DNA from 4 places in the Nonomuraea sp. NPDC002799 genome. Region 4 is predicted to be linked to each of the others. Evidence: riboswitches for the same ligand, from Rfam matches in the RefSeq annotation. Region 4 holds a riboswitch; each other region holds the start of a gene.

Region 1 (3,226 bases), on a different contig from region 4:
CGACTACTGCGAAATCTAGCGAAACTACCAGTTCTCCGGTTTTCGATGCCGGACAGCATCCTCGCGGAGGGCAGCTCGTACTTCCTATTGTCTCGCTATATGGGATGACAAGCGGCCGATGGGGTGGTTGGAACCTGCGGACGCGAAAAAGCGCCCGGCAGTCCTCATCGGACCGCCAGGCGCTGTGGGGGGCTAGGCGGTCCTAGCCGGATACTCGCGCGGTGATGTCGTTGCCGATCTCGCTGGTGCTGCGACCGGCCCAACCGGCCAGCCGGTCCACGATGTCGTCGGCGACCGCCTGCTCGACCCTGGCCGCCTCGGTGTGCAGGCCCAGGTGCGAAAGGAGCATGGCGACCGACAGGATGGTGGCGGTCGGGTCGGCCTTGCCCTGCCCGGCGATGTCGGGGGCGCTGCCGTGCACCGGCTCGAACATGCTCGGCGCGGTGCCCTCGGGGTTGATGTTGCCGCTGGCCGCCAGGCCGATGCCACCGGCGATGGCCGCGCCGAGGTCGGTGATGATGTCGCCGAACAGGTTGTCGGTGACGATCACGTCGAACCGCTCCGGCTGGCTCACGAAGAACATCGTGGCCGCGTCGATGTGGCTGTAGTCGGTCGTGACCTCGGGGAACTCCTCGGCCACCCGGTTGACCGTGCGCTGCCACAGGTCGCCCGCGTAGGTGAGCACGTTGGTCTTGTGGACGAGCGTGAGCTTCTTGCGGGGCCGCGACTGGGCCTTCTGGAACGCGTAACGCACCACGCGCTCGACGCCGTAGGCGGTGTTGAGCGACTCCTGAGTGGCGATCTCGTGCGGCGTGCCGCGCCGCATGACGCCGCCGGTGCCCGCGTAGAGGCCCTCGGTGCCCTCACGGACGACGATCATGTCGATGTTCTCGGCCGGGGTGTCGGCCAGCCGCGTCTCCACCCCGGGGAACAGCTTGACCGGGCGCAGGTTGACGTAGTGGTCGAACGCGAACCGGAGCCGCAGGAGCAGGTCGCGCTCCAGGATGCCCGGCGGCACGCTGGGGTCGCCCACGGCGCCGAGCAGGATCGCGTCGTAGCCGCGCAACTCGTCGAGCACCGCGTCGGGGAGCGTCTCGCCGGTGCGGTGATAGCGCGCGGCTCCCAGGTCGTAGTGGGTGGGCTCGATCTTCGTGCCCACGGCTTCCAGGACCTTGAGTCCTTCGGCTACGACCTCGGTGCCGATGCCGTCACCAGGGATGACGGCCAGGCGGATGTTACGCGACTCCATGGGCCGTACCTTACCGGCTCGTCTCGACTGACGGGCACACCGTCTCATTTTTTGGACGTCCGATTTGTTAGGTATTGCGCCTTTTTGACCGTTTCGTTAGAGTCCGAGACGCCTAATCCACACAGCCGCTGTGTGGAGCCGGGGACCCACTTTCCCCCCAGGGGCGAATCGGCACCCGCCGTAGGGCTACTTCCAGGCCCGAGCCCGTCAGCTAACCCGGTCGGCCACATGGAAGGACAGTTCACTGTCTCGCATCGCCATTCTCGTGGTGGCGGGCACCGCCGGGCTCTTCGCCCTGGCCGGCCCCGCCCAGGCAGCAGCCGCCCCCAAGGCCGCCCCCAAAGACGGCTCCGAAACGACGACCCTGACCGGCCCCCAGGTCAAACGTATCCAGCAGGCACGCGACAAGCCCGCCTGGAAGACCGCCCTCGACTTCGCCATGGACAAGCAAGGCGTGCCGTACGTCTGGGGCGGAACCAGCAAACGGGGTTACGACTGCTCGGGGCTCATGCTCCGGGCCTATGAGAAGGCGGGGATCGAGCTGCCCCGCACCGCCGCGGAGCAGTACGGCGCCTTCGACAAGAAGATCACCTGGAACGATCTAAAGCCAGGTGACCTGGTCTTCTTCAGCGGCCTCGGGCACGTGGGCATGATCTCCAAGCCCGGTTTCATGGTCCACGCGCCGCACACCGGTGACGTGGTGAAGGAGGAGCGGCTGTCGGCCTGGCGCAGGACCGCCTTCGTCGGCGCGGTCCGCCCCGACCCCAAGGGCGTACGACAGTGGGCCGAGCAGCGCCGCACTCCGGCGCCCTCGATGCTGACCGCGACCCTCTGACCAGCGCCGGGTGGCCCCGCGACGGCGGGGCTGCCCGGCGGCCGGCTCATTCCGCCGGGTGGACAGAGCTCGGCTCGTTCCGCCGGCGGAATTCCGGGACCGCGTCCTATCGGCCGGAGTCCTGGGGGGCGCCGCCGTTGTCCCTGCGGTCCAGCGCGATCTGCACGGCCTCGACGGCCTCGTCCTCGTGCTCCTCGGCACGGTTCCAGGCATACATCTCGTACATGTGAGTCATCTCTTTTCGCGGGCGCGTTCCAAAGGACGTCGGATCCCGGTCGCGAACCCGACCGGGCCTGATCTCGTGGTCCGGGTCACGGACCGAACGAAAGGGACTTGACGGCCGACGCGACGCCGCACACCGCGGCGGGTCGTCGACCTGCCCTAACAGGCCCCGCCGCGGCAGGTAATAAGTACGAGAACCTGGCGCATTTCCGTCAACGATACCCCAGCCATCTCGTTGGACGTCCTACTATCTCGCATGGTGAGACGAAAAAGGCCGCCGTCCCCGGTGGGGACGGCGGCCTGCGCGACTGGGGGAGGTCAGTCCTCCAGGTCCACCGAACGGCCGCTGTCGGCGCCGATCTCGGCCACGATCTGCTCGACCACGTCGGCCGGGATCGCGGAGTCGACCGTCAGCGCGATGAGCGCCTTGCCGCCCTTGACGTCACGGGCCACCTGCATCGAGGCGATGTTGATGCCGTGCTCGCCGAGGAGGCGGCCGACCACGCCGACGATGCCGGGACGGTCGGCGTAGGTCAGGAAGCACAGGTGAGCCGTCGGCTCGATCTCCATCTCGTAGCCGTTGACCTCGACGATCTTCGTGATCTGGCGGGGCCCGGACAGGGTGCCGGAGACCGAGACCTGGCGGCCGTCGGCGAGCACGCCGCGCACGGTCACCACGTTGCGCCAGTCAGGGCTCTCCGAGCTGGTCACCAGCTCGACGCTGAGGCCGCGGTCCTTGGCGAGCAGCGGCGCGTTGACGTAGGTGACCTGCTCCTCGATCACGTCGGCGAACACGCCCTTGAGCGCGGCCAGCTCGAGCACCCGCACGTCCTGCGCGGCGATCTCGCCGCGTACCTCGATGTCGAGCTTGGTGGCGACCTCGCCGGCCAGCGCGGTGAAGACCCGGCCCAGCTTCTCGG
Region 2 (3,226 bases), on a different contig from region 4:
CTCACCAGATATGGACCCGTTCTGACCGCTATGGCCGGAAAACGTCTACGATCTCCCGCGTGCGAGAATTTACGTGGGGAATAGCGGCGACAGGCGGCATCGCTCGGACCGTGGGCGCGGCCATCGTGGCGGAGCCGGGGATGCGTGTCGGCGCCGTCGGCTCCAGGGACCTGGGCCGGGCGCGCGACCTGGCCGCGACGCTGGGCGCGGAGTCGGCCTACGACTCCTATGAGCGGCTGTGCGCCGACCCGGCAGTGGACGCGATCTACGTGGCCACGCCGCACGCCCAGCACCTGGCGGTCGCCGAGGCCGCCATCGCCGCGGGCAAGGCGGTGTTGTGCGAGAAGCCGCTGGCCGCGACCCTGGCCGACGCCGAGAAGATGGTACGCCTGGCGCGGGAGGCGGGCGTGTTCCTGATGGAGGCCATGTGGATGCGGTTCAACCCGCTCATCCAGCGGGTGGCGGCCGATCCGCGCTTCGGCGAGCTCCGCTCGGTGCAGGCCTCCTTCGGCTTCACCCTGCCCTACGATCCCGCGCACCGGCTGTGGGCGCCGGAACTGGGCGGCGGCGCCCTGCTCGACCTGGGGATCTACCCGTTCGGCCTGGCTCAGCTCCTCCTTGGCATGCCCGACGACCTGCGGATCACCGGGTCACTGGCGCCCAACGGGGTGGACGCGGAGGCGGGCGGCGTGCTGCTCTATCCGGGTGGCAGGAAGGCCCTGGTGGAGACCTCTTTGCTCGCGACTTACCCGAACGACGCCCGTGTCGTGGGCACCCAGATGCGGGCGGAGATCCAGGCGCCGTTCTGGGCCCCGCAGCGGATTCTCCTCACCGGGCCCTCCATGGAGCCGGAAGAGCTCGTGCTCGATCCGGCGGACAACGGATACGCCGGGGAGCTCCGCGAGGTCCGCGCGGCCACGGCCGAGGGCAGGACCGAAAGTTCGATCATGCCCCTTGACGAATCCCTTGCCATGATGGGGCTTCTGGCCGACGCTCGCGGGCAACTTGCCTAGCGGAAGCTTTATCCACTTGTAATCCTCTTGCCGCATGTATTACCTTATGAGGCATCTCGTGGCATACGTCCGGTTTGTCCGGAAATGTCCAACCATCGCATGACACATCACAGGAACGTCCTGTGACCGCTGAATCCGCCCCTGGGCGGAACCGGGGACCCATGTCCTTTGGGGTGAATCGGCACTTCGGTGCCGTAGGGCAGCTTCCACGCCCGAACCCGTCAGCTAACCCGGTAAGCGGCATGGAAGCAAGGAGTAACCCCCTCGATGGCCAAACACCGTATCCTCTCTGCCCCGAAGACCACCATCGCCCGCGCCCTCCTCGGCGCCACCATCGCCGCCTCCGCGTTCGGAGCCCACACCGCCACGGCCAGCGCCGACGCCGCCACCGGAGCCGCCGCGGCCACCGCCGCGAGGCACCCGGACACCGCCCTGGCCGCCCGCAAGGCCGCCAAGGACGAGACCACGGTCAACGTCACCGCCGCGCAGGTTCTCGACTTCGCCAGATCTCAGGTCGGCACCTCGGAGAACGCCAACGGCGGCGGCACCAAGTTCCAGGAGTGGTACGCCGGCTCGAAGCGCGCCGCCGAGACCATCGCCCGTGACGGCGGCAACCGCGCCGCCTACCTGAACGCCGCCTGGTGCTCGATGTTCGTGTCCTGGGTCGGCGAGCAGACCGGTGCCCGCCCGCAGGTCGGCTGGGACGCCTACACCGTCGCCCACGCCAAGTGGTTCAAGGCCAACCACCGCTTCGGCACCGACGCCAAGCCCGGCGCCGTCGTCTTCTTCTCCTGGAGCGGCAGCAAGGACATCGACGACATCCAGCACGTCGGGTTCGTCGTGAAGGACAACGAGAACGGCACCATCTCCACCATCGAGGGTAACACCGGCAACGGCGCCGTCGAAGAGCGGGTCCGGCCGAAGGGCCAGGTCGTCGGCTACGGCTACCCCGACTACCGCGCCTGATCGCACTTCGGTAGAAAGAGCGCGCGTCCCACCCGGGACGCGCGCTCTTCCGCGTTCACCCGGCACCGGGGTCACCGTTCCAGGAAGAAGCCGGCCAGTGCGCGGGCGACGGCGGCGGGGTCGTTCTCCATCGGGATGTGACCGGCCCGCGGGATGCGGACGAGTCTGGTGTTCGGCATCTCGGCGGCGAACCGTTCGGCGTGCCGTACCTCCTGGAAGGTGTCGTCCTCGCCCCACACCAGCAGTTTCGGCCTCTCATCGGCCTTGAGCGCGGGCACGAGGTCGAGGGTGTAGCGGCTGTCGGCCGCGCCCGCCAGCGCCATCCACGACCGGCAGACCCGCGGGTCGTTCCACGGGTCGAGATAGCCGGCCAGCTCCGCCTCCGAGGCCGGGCGGCCCAGGGCGGTCGTCACCGCCGTGCGCCGGGCGGCCAGCAGCTCCGCCACGGTCGTGGCGGCCACCACGGCCGGGTCGCGGAAGCGGGCCACGCCGGGCACCGGCCAGGAGTCGTACAGGACCGAGTTCACCAGCGCCAGCCGGCCCACGAAACCGCCGGCCAGCAGGTGCTGGGCGACGGCGCCGCCGATGTCGTGCCCGGCCACCGCCAGCGGTTCGCCGGCCCCGGAGACGGACGCGTACGCGGCGGCGAACCGCCCCACCCACTCCGCCAGCGCGGGCACGGTCGCGGTCGCCGCCGTGAGCTCCCCTGCCGAACGCCCCAGCCCCGGCAGGTCGACCGCGACGGGACGCAGACCGGCCGCCGCCAGGTCGCCGAGCACCGGCTGCCAGACCCGGCTCCAGTAGGTGCCGTGCAGCAGCAGGACCACCGGGCCCCGCTCCCCCGCCGTCAGAAAGCCGGCCTGCCGGCCGTCTACCTCGATCGTCATTCGCTTGCCCATGGCATAACGATCGGGTGCTGATCATGGCGTGGTCAAATACCAGTTAGGGTATGTCGGCATGACATTGGCGCAGCTCAGAGTGCTCGTCGCGGTCGCCGGGCACGGCGGCTTCACCGCCGCCGCCGAGCACCTCGGCATGTCGCAGCCCGCCGTCAGCCGGGCCATCGCCACCCTCGAACGCGAGCTCGGCGCGCCCCTGTTCGTGCGTCACCGAGACGGCATCGCCCTCACCGAGGCCGGCCGCCGGGCGCTCGACCGCACCCGCGAGACGTTGCGGCACTTCGACCTCATCCGCGCCGACGTCGCCTCCGCCGCCGGACAGGTCACCGGGGAGCTGCGCCTGGCCAG
Region 3 (3,226 bases), on a different contig from region 4:
GGGAGGGCTCCCGATGGATGTGCTCACTGAAGGCGTTGATCTGAGCCATGCGGATTTGGCGTTGCTGGCGGAGCTGGCCAAGGGAGTGACGGTCGATCGGGTGGGCAGACGTCTGGATATCAGCGGCCGCACGGTACGCCGGCGCTTACGGGGCATCTGTGACCGTATCGGTGTCGCCACCGCCATCGAGGCCGTGGCGTGGGCGGCGCGCCGCCAGCTCATCTAGAGCGCCGGCCCATCCAAGGCCGGCCTTTCGGGGCCGGCTCATCCGGGGCCGGCTCACTCAGGGCCGGCGGCTCGCATGGCCCCTGCCTGGTGCCGGTGGCCGTCAGTCGGCGATGCGCACGGCGCCGGCGAACGGCCGCCTGTCCAGGGACGCGATGCGGACGACGTCACCCGTCTGAGGAGCGTGCACCATCATGCCGCCACCGATGTAGATGCCGACGTGGTGCAGGTCGCCGTAGAAGAACACCAGGTCGCCCGGCCGCATCTCCGCGCGCGAGATGTGCCGGCCCGCGGTCCACTGGTCGCCGGTGTAGTGCGGCAGTGAGATGCCCACTCGCTGGTAGGCGGCCATCACCAGGCCCGAGCAGTCGAAGGAGCTCGGGCCTTCGGCGCCCCAGACGTACGGCTTGAGCTGCTGGGTGAGGGCCCACCTCGCGGCCTGCGCGGCCTTGCCGGTGCCGATGATCGGCAGGTTGACCCGGACGGCCCGGGTGCCCGGCTGGCCGGCCTCGCCGATGGCCCGTCTGAACAGGTTGCTCTCGACCTTGGTGACCAGCTTGGTGATCTTGTCGCGCTTGGACTCGAGTTCGGTGACGAGCCCCTGGACCTCGTCGATGCGCGCCTTGGCTCCGGCGCGGGCGCGGGTGGCGGCGTCCATGGCCTTGGTGACCTGGTTGACCTCCTCGCCCTGCTGCTGCTCGATCGCGTACGTCGTCGCGGCGCGGTCGAGGAAACGCGCGGGGTCGTCGGTCGTGGCGAACGCCAGAGCCCGGTCCAGGCCGCCCGACATGTAGGCGTCCTGCGCGAGGAGGACGGCTTTGGCACGCTTGGTGGCGAGATCGGCCTCGCTGGCCGTCAGCGTCTTCTGTGCGGCCTCTGAGGACTTCTTGGCGGTCTTGAGCTTCTCCCGCTGGCCGTTGTACTGCTCGCTCAGCGTCTCGATCTCGGTGTGCATCTTCTCGACCTGGTTGGCGAGATCCTTCAGCGAGGGCTTCGGATCCGCGGACGCCGGGGCGAAAGGGATGGCGAACAGCAGCGTGGCGATGGTGATACTCACCACACCGAGGCGGTGCGACCGCCGCGCGCGTTCCGGAGGGCGGGCATGCCTGCCCGCGGACCTGCCCTCGCCGCTGAGCGTGCGCTTCACCAACCAGCTCCTCTCGTCGAACGCCTACCGGGTTAGCTGACGGGTTCGGGCCGGAGCAGCCCTACCGAGAGACTCGGATTCACCCCAATGGCGGCGCTGGCTGCGCCACCGGCGGTTCCCCGGCTTCCCTTGCGGGAATTGGGCGTGTTCCTCGCGCGACACGCGGGGAACATCGTCGCTGGACACTAATGCACTCCGGGTTCGTGCTCAACCAGAACTGCCGGATCTGTAGAGGTTTCACAACTGAAGGGTCACAAGGTGATCTCGTGATCACCTGTGCGGAAGGGGCTTTATGTCCTCTTTGTCGGCGGTTCCGCCGGAGGTCTGGGCCAGGTGCGGGTCCTGTGCTCGTCTGGCGACGAGATGTAACAGGATGGGCCGAGAGATGGGAGTTAGGGCTGAGCCGTAATGACATCTGTACCCTGGAGTGCCATGGAGCAGGTGGCCGAATCGATAGTGCCGGAGACCGCGGTGGTGGTCAGGCGTGCCCGCACGCCCGATGTGCGGGCGGTCAGGCGGCTGGTCGACACCTATGCGGGCGCGGGCCCGCGGCTTCTCGAGAAAGCGACGGTGACGCTGTACGAGGACGTACAGGAGTTCTGGGTGGCCGATCTGGGCGGGCAGGTGGTCGGCTGCGGCGCGCTCCACGTGTTGTGGGAGGATCTCGCCGAGGTCCGTACCGTGGCCGTGGACCCCGAGAGCCGGGGCATGGGCGTCGGCCACCGGATCGTCTCGGCTCTGATACAGCAGGCGAAAGATCTGGGTCTGCGGCGTGTATTCTGTCTGACTTTTGAGGTCGACTTCTTCGCGAGGCACGGGTTCCGGCCCATCCAGGGCACCCCGGTGTCCCCCGAGGTCTACGCCGAACTTCTGGCCTCGTACGACGAGGGTGTGGCGGAGTTCCTCGACCTGGAGCACGTCAAGCCGAACACCCTGGGCAACACCCGCATGCTGCTCCATCTGACATCGGGTGACGCAGACCTTGACCATCTGGAAAGGTGATTGTTGATACCTATGTCGATACGTTGGGCAGCACAGGCATGTGTCCTGACACGTGCCACATGCGCACTCGAAGCGAGGTGACACGGTGAGCACCGGACAGCCGCCGTATCCACAGGACGAATCCGGCGAGAATTCTGCACCTGGCACACCCCAATACGGGCAGCAGAACGCGGGCCGCCATCCCGGCGAGCCCGACCCCGATGTGACTGTGGTCGGCTACCGAACGGACGACGCCTACGGGCAGCAGCCCCAGTACGGCCAGCAGCAGGGCTACGGCCAGCAGCAGCAGTACGGGCAGCAGCCTCAGCAGGGCTATGGCCAGCAGCCCCAGCAGGGCTACGGCCAGCAGCAGCCCCAGTACGGGCAGCAGCCCCAATATGGCCAGCAGCAGGGCTACGGGCAGCAACAGCAGGCCCAGCCCGACTATGGCCAGCAGTACGGCCAGCAGCCGCAGTCCCAGCCGGACTACGGTCAGCAGCAGCAGTACAACCAGGGCCAGCAGGGCTACGGCCAGCAGCCGGCCTCCGGGCAGCAGTACGGTCAGCAGCAGCAGCCTGACTACGGCCAGCAGCAGGCGCAGCCTGACTACGGCCAGCAGCAGCAGTACGGGCAGCAGCCGGGCTACGGTCAGCAGCCGCAGTCGGGCCAGCAGGGCTACGGCCAGCAGCCGGCCTCCGGCCAGCAGTACGGTCAGCAGCCGCAGTCCCAGCCCGACTACGGGCAGCAGCAGGGCTACGGTCAGCAGCCGGGTTACGGGCAGCAGCAGCAGTCCCAGCCCGGTTACGCCCAGCCCGGCTACGGCCAGCAGCAGTACGGCGACCAGCAGCAGTACGGTCAGGCGTACGGGCAGCC
Region 4 (3,226 bases):
GGAGGTCTGACCACCGGCTCAAGGTGGCCCGCGCGCCCAGCGCGGGCCACGCCGGGGCGCCCGATCAGGGGCGCCCGGTCAGGAGCGCCCGGTCAGGAGCGCCCGGTCAGGCCCGTGTCCGCCCGGCCACGGGCCCTATGAGAGATGCCAGGTCAGCCGGAGGTCAGTTTGGTGATCTCGGCCGCGATGCCGGGCCAGAGCGGCCTGGGCAGGTCGTGCCCCATCCCCGGATAGGTCACCAGCCGCGCCCCGGGAACGGCCGCTGCCGTGGCCCGGCCGCCCTCGACCGGGACGAGCTGGTCGCCCTCGCCGTGCAGCACCAGCGTGGGCACCCGGACCCCGGCCAGCAGCTCCGTACGGTCGCCCGAGGCCATGATGGCCGCGAGCTGCCTGGCGGTGCCTGCGGGGTCGAAGCACCGGTCGAAGGCCAGCCCGGCCAGCCTGGTCACCCGGTCGCGATCCAGCTCGTAGCCGGGCGAGCCGATGACCGACCACGTCTCCAGCGCCTGCGCCAGGATGGCTTCGCGACCGGCGGCGGGCCTGGCCATCAGGACGGCGGTGGCGGCCGCGCTCGGCGGGGCGGCCGCGGGGCCGGGCGTGGACATGATCGAGGTGAGGCTGAGCACACGTTCCGGATGGCGGATGGCCAGCGTCTGGGCGATCATCCCGCCCATCGAGGCGCCGACCAGGTGCGCGGCGGGCCAGCCGAGGGCGTGCATGAGCCCGGCGGCGTCGTCGGCCAGGTCGTCCAGCAGGTACGCCGAAGGCGCTCCCGCGGCGGGCACGCCGGCGTCGTGGAAGTGGGTGGACAGGCCCGTGTCGCGGTTGTCGAACCGTACGACGTGGTGTCCCTGCTCGGCCAGGAGCTCGCAGAACTCTTCGTCCCAGTGGATGAGCTGCGCGCCGAGCCCCATGATCAGGAGCAGGGGACGCCCTTGCGGCGAGCCGAAGCTCTCGTAGGCGATGTCGATGCCGTTGGCGGCTACGCGGGTGGTCACGGACACCAGAATGACATTCTGGTGTTGCGCCGTAAAGTCAGCGCTTGATGAGCGTGCGGATGCGCTCGCTCCCGAGCACGGCGCCGCCACCGGCCAGAGCCAGCGCGCCGACCAGCAGGGTGTTGCCCACGGTGCCCGGCGCCTTGGCCTCGGTGGCCTCGGTCGCGGGGGCCTCGACGGCCTGGCCGCCGCCCTGGGCCGCCTCCTCGTCGTCCTGGACCTTCGGCGGCGTGGCCGGGTTGGTGTCCCGCTCGGCCCAGGCGCCGGTCGAGAACGCGACCGGGTGGTTCTTCTTGCCGACGCCGGCGCCCCACTTGGTGATGACGTAGTCGATGTCGATGTGGCCCTGGCCGCCGACGCCGTCGACGCCGAGCGTGCTGGAGTTGAACCTGCCGCCGGTGAGGTCGGCGAAGGTCTTGGCGTCGAGGTCGAGCATGACGCCACGACTGGAGGGCTCGCCGGGGCCGCGGTCGCCGACGAAGAACGGCATCTTCTTGCCCTTGTAGACGACGTAGCCCTCGGTGAGCAGCGGCCAGCTCGGGCTGGCGATCATGCCCTTCTGCATGGGCTTGCCGCTGGCGGGCAGGCCGGTGTCGCCGGCGCGGCCGGAGGAGTCGTCCCAGAAGTAGGAGGCGGTGGTCGAGCCCTTGAGCAGGATCTTCTCGTCAGTGCCGGAATCGGCGTGAGCGGGGGCGCCGGCAATGGTCAGCGCGCCGATGGCGGAGGCGCCGATCAGAGCGAGGGAACGCAGGCCAGAACGAGCAGACATGAAGATACACGGTCCTTCGCGAGGGGACGGGGAACACGCTCGGGGGAACGAGCACAGCCGGGCAGAGCGCCTGACGGAGGGTGGCCGCGCGGAGCGTGGAAAAGCCGGGGGAAGGGGGGCCGCTCAGCAGGCGGCCGGCACCGCCCGCTCTGGGGGTTCGACGCGGTTTCGCATGTATGAGGTCCTCTCCATCACGCCTACCGGGTTAGCTGACGGGTTCGGGCGTGGAGATGCCCTACCGACGCATGGTCGGATTCACCCCGAAGACTTGGGTCCCCGGTTCCCGATGATCGGAATTCGGCGCCAGCCGGCTGGTCCCTCCTGGGTGAGGGCCACACCACCAGCTGGTGTGATGGCGACCACTGTAATCACGCATTCCGGACAAACGCAAACTATTCGTCATGAATCGGGCGAAGATCTACCTCTCTCGGCAAAGAGAAAGGGAGACACGGCATGCCGTGCCTCCCTTGAATTCCAGCTTTCAGCCGCCGCTCTTGCGCCTGAACGATCTTTTACTCGCCGCTGGACCGTGCGCCCCGTGGATCTTCGATGTGTCGACGCCCTTGCCCTCCGCGCCCGCGCTCGCGTTCTGGTCACGCTTGCGGTCAAGTGCCTCGCGGAACTTGCGCTTCATCTCGTCCTCGGGAGTTTCGCTGGTTTCCGGCTCCGGTGTTTCCGCCATGAGGACCTCCGTCGTGTTGGGACCTTTACAGCTTCGCATGGAGCCGCTTATGACGCGAAACCGGCCGGTACCTTGGCCTGTGGCGTGGCGGGCGCGTCCAGCCGTCTGGCGGGCATCGCCAGCAGCGCGACCAGAGCGACCAGCGCGCCCACGACGCCCAGCGACGGGATGACCGCGGCGGCCGCGGCGGCGTGCGCGGCGGCCAGGCCGTGCGCCGGCGCGTCGGCGGCGACCGTCGCGGAATAGAGCGTGCCGCCCACGGCCAGCGCCACGGAGCCGCCGATCTGACGGAAGAAGGTCAGATTCGCCGAAGCGGTGCCGATGTACTGCGGCGCCACGGACTGCTGCGCGGCCACGGTCAGCCCCGAGAGCATCGGCCCCACCCCCAGCCCCAGCGGCAACATCCACAACGCCAGCGCCACAGGGCCGGTCCGCTGGGTCAGGCCCAGGCAGAGCAGCGCGCCGGCGACCATCAGGAACGGGGAGACGAGCAGCCACGGCTTGTACACCTTCGTCCTGGACATCAGGACGCCCATGAGCACGCTGCCCGCCGCCATGGCCAGCGTCATCGGGTAGATCCGCAGCCCCGACTCGGTGGCGCTGACGCCCAGGGACTCCTGGAAGTAGCGCGGCAGGAACACGACGCCGGCGAACATGCAGAAGGCCGAGGCGAACGACGTCAGGCTGACCAGCGTGTACGTACGGTTCCCGAACAGGTGCATCGGCATGATCGGGCCGGCCGCCCGCCGCTCCACCACCACGAACACGGCCAGCAGC

The links. Region 4 has a riboswitch for cyclic di-AMP ahead of ACWD0F_RS21875 (hypothetical protein). Riboswitches for the same ligand answer to the same signal wherever they lie in the genome.
Region 1: another riboswitch for cyclic di-AMP. It lies ahead of ACWD0F_RS28470 (C40 family peptidase); the one in region 4 lies ahead of ACWD0F_RS21875 (hypothetical protein).
Region 2: another riboswitch for cyclic di-AMP. It lies ahead of ACWD0F_RS15860 (CHAP domain-containing protein); the one in region 4 lies ahead of ACWD0F_RS21875 (hypothetical protein).
Region 3: another riboswitch for cyclic di-AMP. It lies ahead of ACWD0F_RS04130 (NlpC/P60 family protein); the one in region 4 lies ahead of ACWD0F_RS21875 (hypothetical protein).

The regions. Positions count from the first base shown of each region.
Region 1 is NZ_JBSFVA010000017.1:93,545-96,770, forward strand. It holds gene ACWD0F_RS28465 (3-isopropylmalate dehydrogenase) at 203-1,249, opposite strand; cyclic di-AMP (ydaO/yuaA leader) riboswitch at 1,349-1,490, shown strand; gene ACWD0F_RS28470 (C40 family peptidase) at 1,515-2,084, shown strand; gene serA (phosphoglycerate dehydrogenase) at 2,625-3,226, opposite strand, start outside.
Region 2 is NZ_JBSFVA010000007.1:94,796-98,021, forward strand. It holds gene ACWD0F_RS15855 (Gfo/Idh/MocA family protein) at 60-1,013, shown strand; cyclic di-AMP (ydaO/yuaA leader) riboswitch at 1,131-1,268, shown strand; gene ACWD0F_RS15860 (CHAP domain-containing protein) at 1,281-1,979, shown strand; gene ACWD0F_RS15865 (alpha/beta fold hydrolase) at 2,051-2,878, opposite strand; partial or broken gene ACWD0F_RS15870 (LysR family transcriptional regulator) at 2,937-3,226, shown strand, end outside.
Region 3 is NZ_JBSFVA010000002.1:49,972-53,197, forward strand. It holds gene ACWD0F_RS04125 (LuxR C-terminal-related transcriptional regulator) at 14-226, shown strand; gene ACWD0F_RS04130 (NlpC/P60 family protein) at 329-1,282, opposite strand; cyclic di-AMP (ydaO/yuaA leader) riboswitch at 1,378-1,527, opposite strand; gene ACWD0F_RS04135 (amino-acid N-acetyltransferase) at 1,805-2,374, shown strand; gene ACWD0F_RS04140 (RDD family protein) at 2,460-3,226, shown strand, end outside.
Region 4 is NZ_JBSFVA010000011.1:192,680-195,905, forward strand. It holds gene ACWD0F_RS21865 (hypothetical protein) at 1-10, shown strand, start outside; gene ACWD0F_RS21870 (alpha/beta fold hydrolase) at 153-998, opposite strand; gene ACWD0F_RS21875 (hypothetical protein) at 1,036-1,767, opposite strand; cyclic di-AMP (ydaO/yuaA leader) riboswitch at 1,947-2,080, opposite strand; gene ACWD0F_RS21880 (DUF5302 domain-containing protein) at 2,249-2,449, opposite strand; gene ACWD0F_RS21885 (MDR family MFS transporter) at 2,497-3,226, opposite strand, start outside.